Regions from separate parts of the Fusibacter sp. QWL-12 genome, predicted to be linked through region 4. Evidence: riboswitches for the same ligand, from Rfam matches in the RefSeq annotation. Region 4 holds a riboswitch; each other region holds the start of a gene.

Region 1 (3,338 bases), 1.9 Mb from region 4:
CACCTTTTATACCGAAGGTAAAGATTGAGCCGCAGCCTTTTGGGAAGAATTTCGTCGCCAGATCAAAGTATGGCGAGCTTTCAAGTGCAGGGTATTTGACCCAGCTTACCGCTTCGTGATTTTCTAAAAACTTAGCGATTTTAGTAGCGTTTGATACGTGTCTCTCTACTCTTAGCGAAAGTGTCTCTAAGCCTTGTAAAAGCAAGAATGCATTAAATGGACTGAGGCAAGCACCTGTATCTCTGAGCAGTTGTACGCGTGCTTTCGTGATGTAGGCTGCTGCACCGACGTCCTGTGCATACCTGATACCATGGTAGCTTTCATCTGGCTCTGTTAATCCAGAGAATTTGCCCGAAGCTGCCCAATCAAAGTTGCCTGAATCGACGATGAGGCCACCGATAGAGTTACCATGGCCACCGATAAACTTCGTCGCAGAGTGAACTACGATATCTGCTCCGTGCTCAAAGGGTCTAAACAAATATGGGGTTGCAAAGGTGTTATCCACGATGAGCGGTATGCCATGTGTGTGTGCCACTTTTGCTAATTTCTCAATATTGAGGATGTTGATCTCCGGATTGCCGATTGCCTCTACTAAAATCGCTTTGGTTTTTTCAGTAATCGCTTTTTCAAATGCATCCACAGAGTTTGGATTTTCAGGATCAGGGGTTACGAAGTTCGTCTTAATCCCAAACTTAGGTAGCGTCACCTTCAATAAGTTGTAAGTACCGCCGTAAAGTGTCGTAGCCGCCACCACTTCATCGCCCACCTCAGCGATGTTTTGAATCGCATAGGAAATCGCTGCAGAGCCAGATGCTACTGCAAGTGCGCCGATACCGCCCTCTAAAAGCGCAATGCGTTTTTCAAGAACGTCTGTTGTCGGATTCATAATTCTCGTATAAATATTGCCTTCCGCCTTTAAAGCAAAAAGGTCTGCAGCATGCTGAACGTCGTTAAAGACGTATGAAGTGGTTTGATAAATTGGGACCGCTCTTGAACCAGTTGTAGGGTCTGCAACTTGACCACCATGTACTTGTAATGTCTCGAATCTCAAATGTTTTTCACTCATGTCTTTCTCCTTTTTTAAGCCTATCCTCGGCTGATCTAATATCAAACTAAAAGTCCTCAGACATAGCGTCTTTAGATTTTCCCACAAGCAAGATTGTGGCTAAATAAAAAAGACCTCTTTCCTAGAAAGAGGTCAAAACATGCGGATTCGTCCTCTCTCATCTCTCAGGTTTTTACCTGCAGGAATTAGCACCATGCTTTCGCTGGTTGCCGGGCATCATAGGGCCTGTCCCTCCGCCACTCTGGATAAGAGTATCTTGTTATTCGGTTTTTCCTATCTTAGCACCTACCGTTTTTCATGTCAATATTTTTTTATATTGGGTATCATAATAAAATCATACATAATATCCGTGCGTAAAAGATAGTAAGGTGAACAAAACCTTTATTATAAGCTACAAATAGAAATTGGGGAATGACAATAAGGAGGTCTTATGAAAGTACTTGCTTGGCTAAAAGAAGGAGATCCAGTCATTGAAACACTTACCAAACGGCATTTGGAAAACGAGCCTGTGCTATCTGAAACGCATGGGTATATTCAGCGTTATATCGATCTATACGACCCTTCAACTCGGCTCTGGGGAGGCGGTGTCTACGGTCCGAAATGGATCTCCACACACTATACCTTGATGGAACTAAAATACATGGCCATCGATCCTGATCATTCTTATTACCACGAGGGGCTCTCTCACGTCATCGATTATGAATGGGTGGCTGATGACCCACTTAAAGTGGACATGTGTATCATCGGCATGCTCGTCGGGCTTTCTGCATACGGTCACTCAAAAGACCCTCGACTGCTTGAAATGATCGACTTTATCATAGAGAATCAACAGCCTGACGGTGGATGGAACTGCCGCTATCACCCTAAAAGGGGTGGATCGAAAAAAAGTTCACTCCACACGACACTCTCAGTGCTTGAGGGCTTTGCAGAGGTGCTAAAAAATTGCTATCCCTACAAGCGTGACCGTATCGAAAAATGTCTACAGGACGGTGAAGCATTCATTCTTAAAAAGCGCTTTTTCCGCCGTGAAAGTACGGGCGAAGCCATCCATCCACGTTTTACCCAGTTTCACTATCCACCTCGCTGGTACTACGATATGCCTCGCGCATTAGAGTACTTTGTAGACATGAAAAGACCCTATTCTAGCATCATGGATGAGTCACTTGATCTCATCGAAAAAGCAATAGAAAAGGGCTATGTTTCAAAGGGAACACAATATTCTGGAAAGGTCCACTTTCCTCTTGAAGAAGGACGTGGAGGGCGTTTTAATACACTGAGAGCACTGAAGATATTAAGAGCCTATCGCCCCTTAAAATACCATGAAATTATCTGCTCAGAGTATCAGTTTCCCAAGTGAATCTGTTTGATTGACTGACCGATAAAGGCTTCAATTGCTTGGAGCCTTTTTTCATCCTTTCCAGTCAAGAAGGTATAGGCGACGCCTATCTGTCCAGCGCGCCCACTACGACCGATACGGTGGACGTAATTTTCAGGCTCATCGGGTAAATTATAATTAAACACATGGCTGACGCCCTCAATGTCAAGGCCTCTTGCAGCCACGTCTGTAGCAACCAAATAGCTAAGTTTATTATCTCTAAAAAGCTGCATCACCGCTTCACGTTTGGCTTGTGTTAGTCCGCCATGAAGGGCATCTACATCAAAACCATCCTGTAGCATCTCCTTAGTCAGCGTTTCCACGCCGATTCTTGAGCGACAGAAGATAACTGCTTTTTGCGGATAATTCTGTTTAAAAATCTGCTTAAAGTCATGGTATTTTCTACGGTTAGAGGTAAGTACCACGTATTGATCGATGGCATCCAGTGTGATTTGTTTTCTTGGAGCAGTCATCGCTACAGGATTATTCAAAGCTTTTTCTGCAAAGCGATCCACACTTTGAGATAGCGTCGCTGAAAAACAGAGCGTCTGTCTTTCAGGATTGGTTTGATCGATTATCGCGTAGAGCTCTTCTCTAAAACCAATTTGAAAGAGTTGATCGGCTTCATCTACAACTAACGTATCTAGGGTACTAAAATTCAGTTTTTCTCTTCTTAAGTAATCTAAAATACGACCGGGGGTACCGATTACCAGCTGTGCTTCACCGCCGTATTTGTGAAGCTGAGCCATGATATCTTGGCCACCATAAGCCGCTAGAAGTTTAACTGGGTAAGCCTGTGTTAACTGCTTTGCCACCGAAGCAATCTGCAAAGCCAATTCTCTCGTGGGTGCAATGACAAGGGCTTGTGTTCTCGAATCCTCAAGGTTAATCCTTTCA
Region 2 (3,338 bases), 590 kb from region 4:
TAGATCTGTTGTTTTACTTCTTGATTCCACATGACTTTCAGGATAACAGGCTGCCCCAACGCCAAACGCACCATTTTGTTTGATAAAATGGACTAAGTCTCCAGCGTACTTGAAGTCTCTTACGATTGGATTTTCAGGTAAATCGCCTCTTAAAGCCAGTACATTTTCAATTTGATTTTCCTCAAAGACAGACAAGATTCGCTTAATGTCTTCTTTGGTTGCCCCAACACTCGTTAGATGCGCGAGTGCTTCTATGCCATATTCTTTTTTAATTCTCGATGCGAGTTCAAGTGTATCGTTGTTTCTCTCGCTGCCCGCTGCGCCATAAGTGACACTTATGTAGTCAGGCTTTAGTAATGCGAGAGCATCTATCGTCTGCAGCACCGTTTGAAAATCGCCATCTCTTTTAGGAGGAAAAATCTCAAATGAAATCGCTGGTTTGCCGCTTGTAAATAGGTTATCAATTTTCATAAAGCCTGCCTTTCTATCTTAACGTATTTTAAAGTTCAAATTCATTGTGAATCGCAAGTACTGCCTTTGAATAATCCTCTTGTGGGATGACACATGTGATATTGATATCTGATGTAGATACCATATCAATGGCTACACCATTTTCTGCCAGACATCCAAACACTCTTGAAGCGACACCTGGTGTAGACTTCATCCCAACGCCTATGATACATACTTTAGCAACCTGTTCGTTACCATACACGTCATCTGCTTTAAGCTCTTTACCAAGTCGTTTTGAAAGCGTCAAAGCGCGATCATATTCTTCTTGTGAAACTGTAAACGATATCGTAATGCCCTCTTTGTTGATGTAGTTTTGAGTGATAACGTCTACATTGATGTTGGCATCAGAAATCGTCTTAAAGATGTAAGCGATATTATTCGCTGTATTTTCAATATTTGCAATGGTAATTTTAGCATTATTTGTGGTATGTGCAACGCCACGCACTAGAACCTCTTCCATTTTTTCCTCCTCGTCGGTGACATATGTGCCTATGGTATCTGTAAATGATGAACGCAAGTGAATCGGGATATTGTTTTTAGCTGCTAGCTCAACACTTCTAAGGTGGAGCACCTTCGCGCCTGATCCCGCCATTTCAAGCATTTCATCAAAAGTAATATAGTCAATTTTATGTGCATTGGGGACGATTCTAGGATCAGCAGTATAAATCCCGTCAACGTCTGTATAAATTTCCACTTCGTCTGCATTAAGCGCTACGCCTATTGCTACAGCAGATGTATCGGAACCCCCTCTTCCAAGCGTGGTAATCTCAAGGTCTTTTGTAACGCCTTGAAAGCCTGCTATGATAACTACTTTACCTTCTGAAAGGGCACGATTGATCTTAGAAGTGTCTATTTCTTCTATTTTAGCTTTATTGTGATTTTTATCTGTATAAATGCCCACTTGAGCACTTGTAAACGATATTGCGTCTTCACCCAACGCCTTAATTGCCATTGCTAAAAGAGAGATGGAAATTTGTTCACCTGTCGCCAAGATCATATCGAGTTCTCTTCCTGAAGGCTTGTCCGTGATTTCTTTTGCTCGGTTCACAAGTTGATCGGTCATGCCTGCTGGAGCAGAGACGACTACGACGACATCATGACCCTTTCGTTTGGTTCCAACCACCTTTTCTGCTACGTTTTTAACACACTCTGAATTTGCCATGGATGTACCACCATATTTTTGTACAATGATGCTCACGAAAATCCTCCTTTCGTCGATTTAATCTGAAAATTAAAAAAGTCGCTTTCACATTGAAAGCGACAGAATTAAAGTGTTTCCACTCTCTTATCTCTCATTTCTTTGCGAAATGCAGGAATTGGCACCACGCATCGAATGGGATGCAGGTTGCTGGGCGTCGTCGAGCCTGGTCTCTCGGCCTCTCTGGATAAGGGGATATACAGTTGTCTTGCGAACGAATCCGCATGATGATGTGAAAAATATTAATTAATAGTGATATTAACACAATTCATCAGCGCATTCAAGAGTAATTATTCATTTAATTTGTATTTTTTCTCGCACATTACGCCGTCATTAGCCCCTCTTTTTTACCATTGGGGTTCTTTTCAGGTGTAACGTGTTGTTTGTTTAAGATCGCTTGCTCGCCCTCTTCGATAAACTGATTCGAATAAAGCTCATAGTAGTGACCTTTTCTAGCCATCAACTCATGATGATTTCCTTTTTCAATAATCTGTCCTTTTTCGATTACCAAAATAAGATCTGCATTTCGAATGGTTGAAAGTCTATGTGCTACGATAAAGCTGGTTCTGTTCTCAAGTACTTTATCAATGGCATGTTGAATTTTAGATTCTGTTTCAGTATCGATGGAAGAAGTTGCTTCATCTAAGAAGAACAATCTCGGCTTTGAGATAATCGCTCTAGCAAATGAAATGAGTTGTTTTTCACCTGTAGATAACATACCACCACCTTCACCAACCTCAGTATCATAACCTTTTTCAAGCTTTGAGATAAAATCATGTGCGTTAACTGTTTTTGCAGCTTCTATAATTTCTGCCTCAGTTGCATCCAATTTACCATATCGAATATTTTCTTTTATGGTACCGCTGAATAAGTGTGGTGATTGGAGTACGTACCCGATGTTGGCATGCAACCAGTTTTGTGATCGTTCTTTATAATCGACACCATCGATCAAAATTTTACCACCTGTTGGCTCGTAGAAACGACATGCAAGATTGACAATTGTACTCTTTCCAGAGCCTGTTTCTCCTACCAAAGCAACCGTTTGACCTTTTTTTACCTCGAGGTTGAAATCCTTTAGGATATACTCTCCTTCTTTGTAATAGAAGTCGATGTGTTCAAAAGTAACGTCGCCATGAATGGCTTCCCAATTTTCTTTTTTCTGGTGATAATGATCCCCATACTTGTTGAGAACCGATTCACTTTCTACGATTTCTTCTTTTTCGTTAATCAGTGACATAACGCGCTCTGCAGCTGCTTGTGCACTAATCATTTCAGTGTAAATTCTCGCAAGCTCAAGCACTGGATCAAAGAACATTCTCGCATAGGTGATGAACAATACCAGCTTACCATAGGTTATCAAACTACCAGCAAGGTAGATGCTACCGAAGTAAAGGGTTAACGCCATACCTATAGCAGATATAAAGAGTGCCAATGGCAGGTAACCTGCTGAAAGTACGCCTGCTCTTACAGAAGTATTCTTCATATCAAATGTAACTTCTCCAAATTCTTCGCGGTTAAGCTCTTCGCGAACTAATGTTTTTGTCGTTCTTGCACCGACGATACCGTCATTAAACAACCCAGTGATCTTCGAGTTGATCTTTCTTACATTTCTAAAGGAAACTAACATTTT
Region 3 (3,338 bases), 430 kb from region 4:
CTCTACGATACCTTCATAAATTTCATAATCGTCATTCCGATTCACTGAGCACCTCTAAAATACGAACTTATGTTCATAGTTTAACATAATTTTACATTAAAATCATTAGTCAACACTTAATCTGTATGTACTTGTAGCTACTTTCGTCTAATAGATAAAAACAACTCTCTTCAGAGGACCGGTCCTCGTTACCCTGCGGAGCCTCCTACGAGAGTTTTTTTATCTATTAGACTTATATTGCAAATAGGTAAAATAAAACCTCTCAAAGCAGATTGCTTTAAGAGGTTCATAATTAAAATGTTCTATAGGCTTCTACGTTACTATTACGCGTTAAAAGCTTCTTTTCTTAAAATTTCAGCTTTGTCTGTTCTTTCCCATGGTAAATCGATATCAGTTCTACCAAAGTGACCATATGCTGCAGTTTGTTTGTAGATTGGGCGTCTTAAGCCTAAATCTCTGATGATTGCACCTGGTCTTAAGTCAAAGTGTTTTTCCACTAAATCGTTGATTAAATCTTCAGATACTTTTGCAGTACCGAAAGTTTCAACTAAGATAGAAACTGGGTGTGCAACACCGATTGCATAGGCAAGTTCGATTTCACATTTTGACGCGAGGCCAGCAGCAACAACGTTTTTAGCAACGTATCTTGCAGCGTAAGCAGCAGAACGGTCAACCTTTGTAGGGTCTTTTCCAGAGAATGCACCACCACCATGTCTTGCATATCCACCGTAAGTGTCAACGATGATTTTTCTACCAGTTAAACCAGCATCCCCTTGAGGACCACCGATTACGAATCTACCAGTCGGGTTAACTAAAATTCTAGTATCAACAAATAAATCTGCTGGAATGATTGGCTTAATAACGTGTTCAATTAAATCTGCTTCAATTTGCTCTCTTTTTACTTTTGCACTGTGTTGTGTCGAGATTAGAACTGTATCAATTCTGCTTGGTTTACCGTTCTCATCATATTCAACGGTTACTTGTGTTTTACCATCTGGTCTTAGGTAAGATAAAGTACCATCTTTTCTAACTTCAGATAATCTTCTCGCTAATTTATGCGCTAAAGAAATCGGTAATGGCATTAATTCTTCAGTTTCATCACATGCAAATCCAAACATGATGCCTTGGTCGCCAGCACCTACTGCTTCAACCTCGTCGTTCATTTGTCCTTCTTTGCTTTCAAGTGCTTGATCAACACCCATTGCGATATCATCTGACTGTTTGTCAATCGCAACTAAAACACCACATGTGTCGCCGTCAAAACCGTATTTCGCTCTTGTATATCCAATTTCTTTAATTGTTTGTCTAACAATGCCTTGAATATCAACATAGCAATTTGTAGTAATTTCACCGGCAATAAGCACCAACCCTGTTGTTACAGAGGTTTCACATGCAACTCTAGCTGTTGGATCTTGCTCAAAAATCGCATCCAAAATCGAGTCAGAAATTTGGTCACAAATTTTATCAGGATGACCCTCAGTTACAGACTCAGAAGTAAATAATCTTTTTCTTGACATTAAATACACCTCCAATGATCTAGTGCTGCTAACGCAGCGGAATCCTTTAATCGCATTTGATGAATCGTAGGCATAAAAAAACCTCTTCACAAGAAGAGGGTGTATTTTCTACAACCTCATCTTCCAGGTATCCATACCTGTAGGATTTAGCACCGTGTATAACCGGTTGCTGGACTTCATAGGGCCTATTCCCTCCATCGCTCTTGATAAGGATTACTATTAAATTTACTTGACTATAGTATCACAAGGTTTTGTGAATTACAATAATATTATTATAAACATTCCGAAATATTTTTAATACAATCTTGACACAACTGCCAAATAAGCATAAACTAATTTGTGGAAATGCCGATATTCAAGTTATAGATAAAGTCAATTGCCCCATTTTCTTTAATAGATTGAGGAGTTATAAATGAACTACGTTGAACGTATTATGGCTGAAATTGAATCTAGGTCATTCCAACTGAGACAGTTGAGGCAAAAAAACGCCGTTTTTGCTTGTCAGGAAGTTGAAAAAGAAATTGATCTTTTGAAAAAGGAACTTCTGAGATACAAAGCTTATGAATCTGGAAAAGTTAATCACATTTATATTGAACCGACTGTGAAAAACAATTAAACCTATATAAATAACAATACCCCATTTTAAACAAATGGGGTATTTTAATGTCAATTATTATCCAGTATGAAGCAATATTCTTTGAAAAAACTTATCAGTAGTTACATTCATTTAAAATCTTATCCTATGAATCATCCGAATAACCGCTACTGAGATAAAAAGTCAAAAATGGTATCGTAGCCACTATTGATATATGAGTACAATACAGGATCGTCGGTTTTCAGTTCACAGATAAACTGTAAGCTTTCTTCATATAAATTTTGATCCTGGAGCATTTGATCGATACTTAATAGATTTTCTTCAACCAAAGAAGCAACTAAAAAATGACCTGATCTTGAGAAAAAATACATGGCGTAGATATCCCCATTCAAATAATATGGGTTTTGATTGACGTGTCCATTATCCTTATTAAACTCGATATATAAATTGCCTTGATAGTAAGTCTGCTTCATCATCTCCGGATTGCTTTTAGAGAATCTTCGCTCGAAGAAATGATCCGTCACTTGACTGACGATAATATGCTCAGACTTGTTGAGATTAAAAGCCGCTTCGATACTAGAAAGGGTCAATGACTCTGTATGAACTAAGCCAACTACCAAGTTTGTCGATTTTGATAGCTCGACATCAAAGAGCATCAACTTGTACTTTTCATCAAAATCAATTAAGGCTTCCACTCGATAATGTGCAATCTTTGTATCTTCAGAGACCAGTTTAATCGTGTTTTTAATTAGCGTATAAGGTAGTTCAAGACAGTGAAGTTCAACCTCGTATTGCGGATCAATTAGTATTTTAGCTGCTATGAAGTCTTTTCCCACCAAACGCATCATCAGATAGTTGATAATTGCGATATTCGTGTCTAATTTAGGTGCTAATCTAATATAGAGTTCCGCTTGTTTCACTGCATTTAAATGATCTTCCCAGCTATAAAAAGTCTCTGAGAAAGCGTCGAAATCCACATGTGTTTCGACGCTATTTTTATCGACTGCATAAGCTGAAAGAACAAGGTGGTAGAATGCTTCCTCTGTTATTTCTATAAAGTCTCCACCTAAGCCACCAGTCACCATCAATATCAGATTTTCCAACTCCTGATCACTGGGTTCTATTAAATGGTATATGCCATCTATACCGTAGACCTCATAATCCAAGTGGTATATTTGAACGATCTCTCGAAGTCCTTCGTCTAGAAATCTTGCGACAACCCCGAC
Region 4 (3,338 bases):
CCAATAAGGTTGATGATGGTAATCGTCGTACCTAGAATGAGGGCAGGCAATGCCTCTGGCAGCATTACTTTTGTAATGATTTCCCATTGGTTTGCACCCATAGCGGTTGCTGCTTCTATGACGCCACCGTCAACTTCATAGAGTGAAGTTTCTACGATTCTGGCAAAGAAGGGGATGGCAGCGACCACAAGCGGTACGATGGCCGCATTGGTTCCGATAGAGGTTCCGACGATCAAACGCGTAAATGGGATGATAAAAATCATCAATATGATAAAGGGCATCGATCGCATCATGTTAACGACGTAAGATAAAATGCGATTGAGCAGTGGTCTTTCTAATATATGACCTTTAGAAGTAATCACAAGAACGATGCCAAGCGGTAAGCCAAACAAAATTGTAAATGAAGTTGCCACAAACACCATATAGAGTGTTTCTAGACTGGCCTTTAAAAGTAACTGAGTCATTAGAGCACCTCCACTACAACATGTTGGTCTTCAAAATAGGCGATGACACGACCCATTTCATCTTCAGACGGTGTTAGAACTTCGATTAATAATTTTCCAACTACTTGTCTCTGTATGGATTCGATATTCCCCGACAAGATGTTTACGTCATATGGAAATTGTCTAATGAATCCAGAAATAATTGGCGCGTTTGCACTGCCATTTGAAAAGGTTAGGTGTAATCTGGTTCCTTTTTGAGTTAAAAATTCAGGTGCTTCTAGCTCACCTAAAAAATGACGAGTTTGAGGTGTTGGAACGGTCGAAAAGAGTTCTGCAGTAACGCCTTTTTCGATTATTTTACCTGCCTCAAGAATTGCGACTTTATTGCATATCGCTTTAATGACTTCCATCTCATGTGTGATGACCACTAACGTGATGCCAAGTTCATAGCTGAGCGTTTTTAATAAGGACAGTATTTGCTTGGTGGTCTTTGGATCAAGTGCTGAGGTTGCTTCATCGCATAATAGAATTTCTGGTTCCGTCGCAAGAGCTCTTGCAATACCGACTCTTTGCTTTTGACCACCACTTAGATTACTTGGATAAACATTGGCTTTATCTGTTAGTTCAACTTTTTCAAGTAGTGAGGTAACTTTTTCTTTAATGATCGCTTCGCTGTATTTTTGAAGTCTCAATGGAAACGCGATGTTATCATAAACGGTTTTGCTGCTTAAAAGGTTGAAGTTCTGAAAGATCATGCCGATATTCTGTCTTGATTTTCTAAGTTCTTTTTCAGATAGAGCTGTAATATCAACACCTGAAATTACAACGCGCCCTGATGAGGGTTCCTCAATGCGATTGATGCATCTAATCAGTGATGATTTACCTGCACCACTTAAACCGATGATTCCGTAAATGTCACCTTTTTCAATTTCTAGATCAATACCGTCAAGCGCTTTAACGATTTGACCATTTTTTGAATATACTTTTGTTAATTCTGAGATTTGAATCATTAAAAAACTCCTTCTGCATAGAACATGCAAAAGGAGCTTAAAAACATCCTCTCACATCTTCCAGTTACTCTGACGGAATTAGCACCATGTCATAAGACTGGTTGCTGGGTTTCACAGGGCCGTTCCCTCCACCTCTCTGGATATGAGCTCATATTAAATTTTCGCGAAAACTGCAATTAAAAAGCCTCTTTTCACACAAGAAAAGAGGCCATGATAAACATTTGCTCTCTCTCATCTGTGGATTTCTCCCAGGAATTAGCACCACTACCTTATGAATGGTTGGTTGCCGGGCATCATCGGGCCAGTCCCTCCGCCGCTCTGGATAAGAGTTAAATTGTAATTGCTATGAAATGGATTATAGACAATCTGATACATACTGTCAACACATTTAATTTTATTTAACAATTAAAAGTTTATTCTGAAAATTCACACATTTCGAGTGGCTATTTAGAATTGTTAATTGTGTTACTCTTTTGAATTGACCTTATCCATTGGAAATACAAAATAATTGATAAGGCCACTTATAATCAAACCGATGAATGTATCCAGTGTACGATAGAAAGCATATGATACTTGGTTACCACTGGATGTGCCAAGTCCGATCGCTAGAAACACAATGATTGCGATTTTAATCGTACCTTGCCACTTAAATAAATTGCAGACATAGATGACGATGACAATTCCAAGTCCTATCGTAATCGGATTCATGGGAAGTAAAAGTGAAAATGTTAGTGCAATAAGTGCGCCTAAAACAGTCCCCAATAGTCGATCGCGAATGACGGAAAAGGTTGCTGTCATCGTCGATTCCATAGCAAATACGGCTGCAATAGCTGCAAAAAACGGGTTTGTCAGCTGAAAGCGATCTGCTACAAAAAGGGTAATCATTACTGCGATTCCAGTTTTTATACTGCGTGGACCAATACCATGTCTTGTGAGTTTGTTGAGTGTGTTTTTGAGCATGATTGCCTCCAGTGAAGGGTGATGTGATTGAGTGAAAACTTATTTTACTTGATCGTGTTAAAATCATAATATCTTATCCGCAATTAAGTTGATAATGTCGCTATCTGATTATACCCAATTTAGCTCTAATTAGTCGAGTTCGATGATGTGTGTTGCGATGCGTTCAACAAAGTGCGTGTCATGCTCGATAAACAGCATCGTAGGTTCATAATTAAGTATCATATCTTCTAGTTGAACCCGTGAAAGGAGATCGACAAAGTTAAGAGGCTCATCCCAAATATAGAGATGTGCTCTTTGACAGATGCTAGCTGCGAGTAACACTTTTTTCTTTTGGCCTTCACTGAGGTGTTGTAACTCCTTATCGAATAAAACAGCAGAGAAATCTAATTTAGTTAACATACTGCGTAGAAGATGTAGCTCAATTTGGTTGGCCTCGGCATATGCTTTAAAGCTACCTTCAAGAAAGGACGTATCTTGTGAGACATAAGAGATAACTAAGTCCCTTGCTATTTTAATTCGTCCGCTAGTCATCAAATTTGAAACATCTTCTTCCAAAAGTGTTGGGTCATATTGTTTTAATACAGCTTTGAGTAGTGTTGATTTGCCTGATCCGTTTCTACCTGTAATGGTGTAGCGTTGCGTCGCTTCTATTTGAAAGCTGAGATCTTCAAGCACAAGCATTTCGCCATACGCTAGTGATTCTATATCAAAGGCGATATATGGCTGCGATAATGCCGGTTCTTGTATCAACTCCAGCGGCTCTGCAACCTCGAGATTCTTAAGCAATTTTTTCTTGTCCTCTAATGCTTTATCTCTTCGCTTTTCGATGACCTTCGCACGCTTCATCATTTTCGCCGCTTTGTGACCAACAAACCCGCGATCTGGAACATCAGAACCAAACTTACTCTTTTCAGTTTGATCCGAC

The links. Region 4 has a riboswitch for S-adenosylmethionine ahead of AC4PID_RS05360 (methionine ABC transporter ATP-binding protein). Riboswitches for the same ligand answer to the same signal wherever they lie in the genome.
Region 1: linked by a shared signal. The riboswitch ahead of AC4PID_RS14110 (O-acetylhomoserine aminocarboxypropyltransferase/cysteine synthase family protein) and the one ahead of AC4PID_RS05360 (methionine ABC transporter ATP-binding protein) in region 4 are both predicted to bind S-adenosylmethionine.
Region 2: linked by a shared signal. The riboswitch ahead of AC4PID_RS02535 (aspartate kinase) and the one ahead of AC4PID_RS05360 (methionine ABC transporter ATP-binding protein) in region 4 are both predicted to bind S-adenosylmethionine.
Region 3: linked by a shared signal. The riboswitch ahead of metK (methionine adenosyltransferase) and the one ahead of AC4PID_RS05360 (methionine ABC transporter ATP-binding protein) in region 4 are both predicted to bind S-adenosylmethionine.

What each region holds. Positions count from the first base shown of each region.
Region 1 is NZ_CM178745.1:2,943,566-2,946,903, reverse strand. Features, by position in the region: gene AC4PID_RS14110 (O-acetylhomoserine aminocarboxypropyltransferase/cysteine synthase family protein) at 1-1,066, opposite strand, end outside; SAM riboswitch class I at 1,221-1,318, opposite strand; gene AC4PID_RS14105 (hypothetical protein) at 1,497-2,423, shown strand; gene AC4PID_RS14100 (DEAD/DEAH box helicase) at 2,408-3,338, opposite strand, start outside.
Region 2 is NZ_CM178745.1:431,740-435,077, forward strand. Features, by position in the region: gene metF (methylenetetrahydrofolate reductase [NAD(P)H]) at 1-471, opposite strand, end outside; gene AC4PID_RS02535 (aspartate kinase) at 500-1,708, opposite strand; SAM riboswitch class I at 1,793-1,902, opposite strand; gene AC4PID_RS02540 (ABC transporter ATP-binding protein) at 2,031-3,338, opposite strand, start outside.
Region 3 is NZ_CM178745.1:1,458,525-1,461,862, forward strand. Features, by position in the region: gene recD2 (SF1B family DNA helicase RecD2) at 1-45, opposite strand, end outside; gene metK (methionine adenosyltransferase) at 324-1,517, opposite strand; SAM riboswitch class I at 1,631-1,730, opposite strand; gene AC4PID_RS07360 (hypothetical protein) at 1,930-2,133, shown strand; gene AC4PID_RS07365 (hypothetical protein) at 2,280-3,338, opposite strand, start outside.
Region 4 is NZ_CM178745.1:1,025,205-1,028,542, reverse strand. Features, by position in the region: gene AC4PID_RS05365 (methionine ABC transporter permease) at 1-464, opposite strand, end outside; gene AC4PID_RS05360 (methionine ABC transporter ATP-binding protein) at 464-1,453, opposite strand; SAM riboswitch class I at 1,504-1,600, opposite strand; SAM riboswitch class I at 1,682-1,782, opposite strand; gene AC4PID_RS05355 (FUSC family protein) at 1,919-2,413, opposite strand; gene abc-f (ribosomal protection-like ABC-F family protein) at 2,543-3,338, opposite strand, start outside.